Regions from separate parts of the Solibacillus daqui genome, predicted to be linked through region 2. Evidence: riboswitches for the same ligand, from Rfam matches in the RefSeq annotation. Region 2 holds a riboswitch; the other holds the start of a gene.
What was found. Region 2 has a riboswitch for FMN ahead of ribE (riboflavin synthase). Riboswitches for the same ligand answer to the same signal wherever they lie in the genome.
Positions count from the first base shown of each region.

Region 1: linked by a shared signal. The riboswitch ahead of O7776_RS05765 (ECF transporter S component) and the one ahead of ribE (riboflavin synthase) in region 2 are both predicted to bind FMN.

Region 1 is NZ_CP114887.1:1,220,916-1,225,355, forward strand. Features, by position in the region: gene O7776_RS05755 (RNA polymerase sigma factor SigX) at 1-429, shown strand, start outside; gene O7776_RS05760 (hypothetical protein) at 426-1,637, shown strand; FMN riboswitch at 1,947-2,122, shown strand; gene O7776_RS05765 (ECF transporter S component) at 2,365-2,940, shown strand; gene brnQ (branched-chain amino acid transport system II carrier protein) at 3,165-4,440, shown strand, end outside.
Region 2 is NZ_CP114887.1:2,421,308-2,425,747, reverse strand. Features, by position in the region: gene O7776_RS11780 (GNAT family N-acetyltransferase) at 1-395, shown strand, start outside; gene O7776_RS11775 (NUDIX hydrolase) at 591-1,121, opposite strand; FMN riboswitch at 1,285-1,419, shown strand; FMN riboswitch at 1,588-1,721, shown strand; gene ribE (riboflavin synthase) at 1,852-2,484, shown strand; partial or broken gene ribB (3,4-dihydroxy-2-butanone-4-phosphate synthase) at 2,497-3,081, shown strand; gene ribH (6,7-dimethyl-8-ribityllumazine synthase) at 3,117-3,584, shown strand; gene O7776_RS11755 (cation diffusion facilitator family transporter) at 4,294-4,440, shown strand, end outside.

The DNA.
Region 1 (4,440 bases), 1.2 Mb from region 2:
CATGAAGTTTATATAAGAGTATTGAATGCCTATGACCGATTTGAAGGGAAAAGCAGCGAAAAAACCTGGCTATTTTCCATTGCGAAAAATGTTGCAATTGATTACTTCCGAAAAAAGCAGGTTCGGGATAAACATGCATTTACCGCATTTGATTGGGAGACAGAGCAGCTCGTATCACATAGCCCATCACCAGAACAGTTTGTAGAGTTAAGTGATCAGCTTAGGCAATTACTAGAAGCGTTAGAACAATGTACAGGTGATCAAAAAATGGTCATTATTATGCGCTTTATGCAAGAATTGTCGATTCAGGAGACTGCCGAAATTTTAGGGTGGACTCAAGGGAAAGTAAAAACAACGCAGCACCGGGCATTAAAAAATTTACGTTTAATATTGGAGCAGCAAGATGGAAAGGGGGGCGATTCATTATGAACAAGGAGCAATGGGATGATGAGAATTTAGAAAACCTTTTCAAACAAGCGCCGAAAGTAAATGATCTTCGAACAAAAGATGTAGTACTACAGCGTTTAATTGATGAAGGCGCATTTGATGAAAAACCGCCTCAATTACAAAAAGTAGCACAAAAAAGAATTCGCTGGACACCATTAATTGCCTCGATTGCGTCATTATTTATTTTAGTATTAATAGGTTCACAATTTATAGGGAACAACTCGATTTCAATGGAAAACAGTGCGCGTGATGAAGGAGAAAAGGAATCAACTAGTGACGCTATGGAAGCAAAAATGGCTGACCAATCTGAGGAATCTTCATTGATGACAACGCGTGCTTTTGTAAATGCGACGACACAACAAACACTTGTATACGAATCGCAATTAGAAGGTGTTACATTATTTGAAATGGGCTTATCAGTTGGTACAGAAAGTATTCCAGTAAGTTTTTTAATCCCAAATGATATCGTTTTAAATAAAGTAGGCACAGATCATCCAACGAATTTGCAATTGTATGAAACATTTGCATCGAAAATAGATGAAACAGCTTTAGGCTTTAGTGAGTATCACCCATTTAAAGGAACATTTCATGAACAAGAGGACGGAATAATTCATACATTACCTGATGGACATAATTATGATGCAAGTTCAGCAAACATTTCAAATTATACCGGAGCATTAATCAATACGTTTGGAGATGCTTATAAGGAAGTACAGCTTGAAAATGAACAAGGTGAACCTTTATTTTTCAATCATTTGGGTAATTTGACAGAGCCAATTCAATTACAAGGTGAACAAAGACAATACAATTATTTTGTCTATCAGAAACAAGATGGCTCATATTATTTAAGCCCAAATTTCCATACGAGCTTTTCAACAGTTGAAGAAGCATTAAACAATATGGCAGTTGAATCAAATGATCTATATCAATCAGCCATTTTACCTGATGTGACATTTAATACAGAAGTAAAAGATAATATTGTAACGATTACATTCGATCAGCCGCTTGATTTAGAACAATTTGAGCCAACAGCAGCGATGCGTATGATTGAAGGAATGCTATTAACGGCAGCAAGTTTCGATAAACAAATTAAATTTGAACATATTGTACAAGATAATTGGAGTGGTTTTGACTTCACAAAGCCTTTAGAGAAGCCAATAGGAGCGAATATCGTTTTATATAACTTTTAACTTGATTCAGCAGGGTCTAAATCCTCGACTGAATTGTGGTACGAAGGCTAAAAGCGTCACGTCCTGTGCTAACGCCTTCGTGATCAACTTCGTGTTGACCTAATGCCCCTTGCGGATGTCACAGATTTTTTTAGAAGTGTTTTTCAAGCGTGCTAAAAAAAATCTGGAGGTAATTACGTCGGATCGTAATGAATCTAATCAAATAAATTTACTCGGAATTGTAAGCAAAGGTCTTTACAATTCCGTTTTTTATTTTATAATAGTAATTGTAGTAAAGTTATTCGTACTTTACGAACAAATTTCATATTGATTCATCTTCGGGGCAGGGTGTAATTCCCGACCGGCGGTAATAAAAGTGTCAACTTCTGACCATTTACTTGGAGGACGTTGCGTCAAAGCTTTTTCAGCCCGCGAGCCACAATTTGTGTGCAGGATTTGGTGAGATTCCAAAGCCGACAGTATAGTCTGGATGGGAGAAGGTGAAGGTACGGTCGTCATTTTATGAAAATGTCGCTTGTTCGTAGTGCCAATTTTTTCTTATGCAAATTGTGGGATATTTTTTGCATACACGAAATTGGTCTCATACTACAACAATGCGAATAGACCCTTTATTTAAGTGTGCCTATTTCTCCCTTATGCTTGTTTGTGCATAAGGGTTTTTTCGTGGAATGAAGTGAATCGTCCTTTCTTCTTGCGAGACTGAATCAGCAAAGAGGAGAGATTGCAAATGCAAAAAAGAAGTTTAAAGTTACGCTCGTTCGTAACGATTGCGATGCTTAGTGGGGTATCATTCATATTGATGTTATTAAATTTCCCGCTACCATGGTTCCCGGTGTTTTTACAAATTGATTTCAGTGATGTGCCAGCATTAATTGCGGCTATTACAATGGGGCCGGTTGCCGGTATTATGGTCGAGCTAGTAAAAAACGTACTAGATTGGATTTATACAGGAGCGCCAGAGGGTATACCAGTAGGACATATGGCGAACTTTGCGACAGGTGTATTATTCATTTTACCAGCGTACTTCATTTATAAAAAATTCCCTTCAGTAAAAGGGTTAATGTCAGGTCTAGTTGTTTCGACAGTAGTAATGTCACTAGGTATGGCGGTATTAAACTATGTAGCATTTTTACCACTTTACACGTATTTACTAGGCTTTGAATATAATATGTATGAAACTGTTGTCTTAGGGATTTTACCGTTTAACATTGTCAAAGGTGTGATAATGTTAGTCGTGGTAACAATGCTCTATCGTACAATGCGTGTGTGGATTGAAAATCAACGTAAACAATATTCACTTTAAATAATTTATAACAAGCTATAGAGATGCAGTGTTTTGCTGTATTCTATAGCTTTTTTGTATTTTTTATTACATAAAAGGGGGATAATATTCTAGGATACGCGGTTAAGAATAACTATTCGCTATTGTATTCGACGTAATAGCCTGTTATCATAATGACTATTGTTGTAAAAATCAATATATTTCGTTTATTAGACAACGTAGAAAACATCATGGGAGCGAATGAAATGGAGAAAAAAATACCATTTTCAACATACGCAGTGATCGGAACGATGCTGTTCGGTATGTTTTTTGGGGCGGGTAATTTAATTTTCCCAATCCAAATGGGGCAGTTAGCTGGGACAAACTATTGGTTTGCGCTAACAGGCTTTTTAGTAACGGCGATTGGATTGCCATTTTTAGGGATATTGGCGATTGGCTTATCGGGAAGTAATGGACTACGTGATTTAGGGAGTAAGGTTCATCCGATTTTTGGGCTAGTCTTTGCCTTGGCATTATATTTAACAATTGGGCCATTCTTTGCGATTCCGCGTACTGCAACTGTACCGTTTGTAGTAGGGTTTGAGCCGTTTATTGATCCAGCACAAACGAAAATTTGGCTAGCGGTATTTAGTTTTGTGTTCTTTGCGATTGTGTTTTATTTTTCGTTAAATCCGGCGAAAATTATGGACATTATCGGAAAATATTTAACGCCAGCATTTTTAATTTTCCTATTTATTTTAATTGGTATCAGTTTATTTTCACCGATGGGTAGTTTTGTTGAGCCTACGGGTAGCTATATTAACGAAGCGTTTATGACGGGCTTTAAAGAGGGTTACAATACGATGGACGCCCTTGCGTCATTGGCATTTGGGATAATTGTTATTAATGCGATTAAACGGACTGGTATTACAGATAAAAAAGAAATTGCAAAAGCAACGTGGAAATCAGGAATTTTTGCGATGGCTTTAATGATGCTTATTTATGGGCTAATTGCTTATATGGGTGCATCTAGTGTGACATTGATCGGTACGTTTGATAATGGCGGACAAATTTTCGCTGCAGTTGCGGATCATTATTTTGGTTCTTATGGGGCGATTTTATTAGCGGTTATTATTGTGCTAGCATGTTTAAAGACGAGCATCGGGCTAATTACATCTTGTAGTGAGTTTTTCCATGAGGTGTTCCCGAAAATTAGCTATAAAGTATTTGTAATTGTACTATGTGTGGTGTCATTTACAATTGCGAACTTTGGATTAACAAACATTATTACATATGCGATTCCGGTATTATTGTTCTTATATCCATTAGCGATTGTGTTGATTATTTTAGCGTTAGCAGGGCCTTTGTTTCACTATAAGCAGCCGATATTTGCGGTTGCGATGTTATTTACCTTCTTTATTAGTATAATTGATGGTTATAATGCATTAGTGGCGAGTGTGCCTGCATTTGAAGTTAGCTTTTTAACGAAATTAGCAAGTGTCTATGCGGATATGTTACCGCTTTATTCAATTGGTTTAGGGT
Region 2 (4,440 bases):
TTATTTCTGAGCAACAAAAAGTTGGGATACTTGTAATAGATGATATCGATGATTCAATTCCACTATTCGATATTCGTCTTATCGAAAACGTGCGAGGTAAGGGAATTGGTGTAAAAGTATTACAGTGGCTTCAAGATTATTTGTTTGGTGAACTCGAGAAAATTCGAATTGAAGCTTATACAAGAGCAGATAATATTGCAATGCAAAAGTGCTTCATAAAGGGCAATTTTGTCAAGGAAGGCTATTTACGAAATGCTTGGGAAAACGAAGATGGAACAATTTCTGATTCTATGTTGTATGCAGCCATTTACGATGATTGGAAAAATAATACGATTACACAGCCAATACTAAACGATACTTTTCCCAATACTACATCGAAAGGTGAAATAATATGAGAAAGCCCTTAGAAGTAAAAGTACTTAAATACGGTGGGAAATGAGCAAGCTATACAAGCGAAAGAACGATTACTGAAGAAAATACAGAATAAAGAATTCCCGTTCGATGGATTTTTGGAGCAATCCTATCAATTGCTACTTGATGAAAAATTTCAAAAACAATAACAGTACTCAAATCAAAAACTCGTTCAGCAATTACTTGAACGAGATTTTTGTTAAAGTTCCATATTGATGGCGCATATCAAAAAGCAAATGAATAAAATGCTCATAAAACGGAATGAATGTTTCTTCCTGCATCATTTGTAATATCTCATCCTTTGATGCCCATTTCACAGCTTGTACTTCCTCTGGCTGAAGGACAAGTTCTGTTAAATTTACTTCATGCTCAATTAAATAATAATCATCAAAGCCACGTTCAAAATTAATTGTCAGCTGTGGGCGCATCTCTTCGAAATTGTACCAAATTCCAAGTTCCTCAAATAGCTCACGCGCGGCAGCTTGTTGGCTCGTGTCCCCAGTGATCGCACTACCTCCACATGAAACATCCCAATAGTTTGGCCAGCCCACTTTAAATGGTTGGCGCTGCTGAATTAACATCTCACCTTGATTGTTAAAGATACATACGTGCACAACGACATGAAATTCATCGTCCGCCATTTCACTACCTCTTGTAATGATTTTGCCTGTTTTGTTGCGGTGTTGATCGTATACATCCCAATTTTCCATCGAATGTTCTCCTTGTGTAAAATTTTGTAATAGACAATAGAAGTGCTATTATACTATAAATGTTGTCCAATTTTATGAACAATCTGAAAATAAAAAAGGCAATATTATTAATAAAATCTTTTCTTTTTCAAAAGATATGTTACAATAACATACGAAATTAAATAAATTCCTTCGGGGTCGGGTGAAATTCCCAATCGGCGGTGATGAGGTAACTCTAAGCCCGCGAGCCACCTTTGTGTGTGCAGGATTTGGTGTAAATCCAAAGCCGACAGTATAGTCTGGATGGGAGAAGGAATCGTAGCACTTTTTGAAAATGTAATACTTTCAAAAAGCTTTTTTGCCACACCGATTTTAGGGTGGGTAAAATTTACGCATCATTTTTTAACGTAAAAATGAGGCTTATTTGGCTATGTATTCAATCCCTGTACCCTGAGTATAGGGATTTTTTTATTTCACAATTTTAATACATTTCCTTCGGGGTCGGGTGAAATTCCCAATCGGCGGTGATGAGGTATCTCTAAGCCCGCGAGCCACTTTGTGTGTGCAGGATTTGGTGCGAATCCAAAGCCGACAGTATAGTCTGGATGGGAGAAGGAAGCATTGTGCGAGATTTTTGAAAAAATACAATCAGAAGTCTTATTTGACGATGCCAATTTTACCTCTCATCAAACTCCGACGCATTTCGTACGGGGTTTTTTATGTTCAAGATAATTGATATGAGGTGAGTAGGTTGTTTACAGGAATCATTGAAGAAATCGGAACCATCGAAAAAATAAATATGGGTACCGATGCGATGCAGCTAGAGATTAAGGCAACTAAGGTGTTAAGTGATGTGCAGTTAGGAGATAGCATTGCGGTGAATGGTGTGTGCTTAACCGTTACACAGTTTTCAAGCGACCGCTTTTATGCAGATGTTATGCCAGAAACGTTTCATGCAACAAATTTAACTTCATTACAAAAAGGTATGCCTGTAAATTTAGAGCGAGCAATGCATGCTAATGGCCGATTTGGCGGGCATTTTGTAAGCGGCCATGTCGATGGTATTGCAACGATCAAAAGTAAAAAAACAATTTCAAATGCGATCTATGTAGACCTAACAGTAGCAGATGGTTTACTTGAAAACTGTATTGTGAAAGGATCAATTACACTTGATGGCACAAGTTTAACGATTTTTGCACTTCAAAAAAATATGCTAACTGTATCCCTCATCCCTCATACAAGTCATCAATCCGTACTAGGAATGAAAAAGGTCGGGGAGCAAGTCAATGTGGAAACGGATTTGCTTGGTAAATATGTGAAACAGCATGTGCAAGCTAAATCATCCAATGTGACACGCGATTTCCTAAAAAGAAATGGATTTTAAGGAGAGGGACAAATGCATACAGTAGAAGAAGCAATCCATGCGCTTAAAAAAGGCGATATTATCATTGTTGTCGATGATGAAAATCGTGAAAATGAGGGAGATTTTATTATGTTAGGCGAACATGCGACACCTGAAAATATTAATTTCATGGCTATGCATGGTCGAGGGTTAATTTGTACACCGATTAGTACAAAAATTGCTGACAAATTTGCACTTACACCAATGGTTGAAGCGAATACTGATCATCATGGTACGGCTTTTACCGTAAGTATTGATTACAAAACAACGACAACTGGTATTAGCGCATTTGAACGTTCTGATACAATCCATGCGTTATTGGATGGAACGAATACGGCAGAGGATTTTAAAAGACCAGGTCATATTTTCCCGCTAATTGCAAAAGAAGGTGGAGTTGTTGTGCGTCGTGGTCATACAGAGGCTGCAGTTGACTTAGCAAAACTTTGTAAGAGTGCTGAAGTGGCAGTTATTTGTGAAATTTTAAACGAAGACGGCACAATGGCAAGACTGCCACAACTAGAACAATTGGCAGCGAAATGGGATATGAAACTAATTTCAATCGAACAATTAACACACTACGTAAAACTATCACTTGTTTAAAAAGGAGCAGCATAATGGGTAAAATTTTTGAAGCACAATTAATTGGAACACAACTTAAAATTGGAATCGTTGTAGGACGTTTTAATGAATTTATTAATGATAAACTTTTATCGGGTGCATTAGATGGATTAAAGCGTCATGATGTAAACGAAGAAAATATTGATATCGCATGGGTACCAGGTGCGTTTGAGGTACCATTTATCGCGAAAAAAATGGCAGAAACTAAACAATATGATGCAGTAATTGGTTTAGGAACGGTCATTCGTGGGGCAACAACGCATTATGATTATGTGTGTAATGAAGCCGCAAAAGGTATTGCAAAAGTGTCTTTAGATACAGGAGTACCAATTATTTTCGGCATTGTGACGACAGAAAATATAGAACAAGCTATTGAACGAGCTGGTACGAAAGCCGGTAACAAGGGGTATGACAGCGCGATTTCAGCAATTGAAATGGCCAATTTAAATCAACTGTTTAAATAATTTTTTGGGGGATGAGTAGTAATACTGCTCATCCTTTTTTATTTTTTCTCATAATGAGAAAATTCACTTCTAAAAAATGGATTAAGTATAGTGTTACTTATTTTCGGCGGGCACGGCATGACAGCATTATGACCACGTGGTACGTGTCCATACTACTGTCTTTAATGCCGCATGCAAGGCCCGCCAAACTAAAATGTTGCGTGTGAATTTAGTTAAAAGAGGACAATGCTGCCGCTTGCGCTAACGCGAGGCGGCGGGGAAGAATAAAATATGTCGCTGTTTACAGTATTGTATTTTGGATCAAACGTTATCTCTGCAAATAAAAATTAGCGATTTTGATTGTCTCAAAATAAAAATATTCTTAGACGAAAATAGACTTTATTTCAATTACAATGTTCGATTCTACACACTCCATTTAAAAGCTTAGTAATAAAAACAAACTTTAGTTTTATAGTAGAGTGCCGCGAAGTGAAGGGGCGGACTCCTTGGGGATAAAGCGTGCGCGGAAAATCCACTATATACTTGCCGCCACGCCCCCAGGAAAGCATGCCCCGTAGCGTAGCATAACGAATTGTATGATCTGCATGCACTATTTTCCGAATTTTGTAAATGCTTATTGTGAGATTTTATCTTCTAAATTGACAAAAAATTTAAAATGTATTAATATTTATATATGAATATATGCTCATATAAAGAAAGGATTGGTTTTATGGCTGAACATCAACACAATCATTCACACGGGGCTAATAAAAAGATTTTACTGATTTCATTTGTAATAATTTTTAGTTTTATGATTGTCGAAGCAATTGGTGGCTTTCTAACGAATAGTTTGGCGTTGCTATCGGACGCAGGGCAT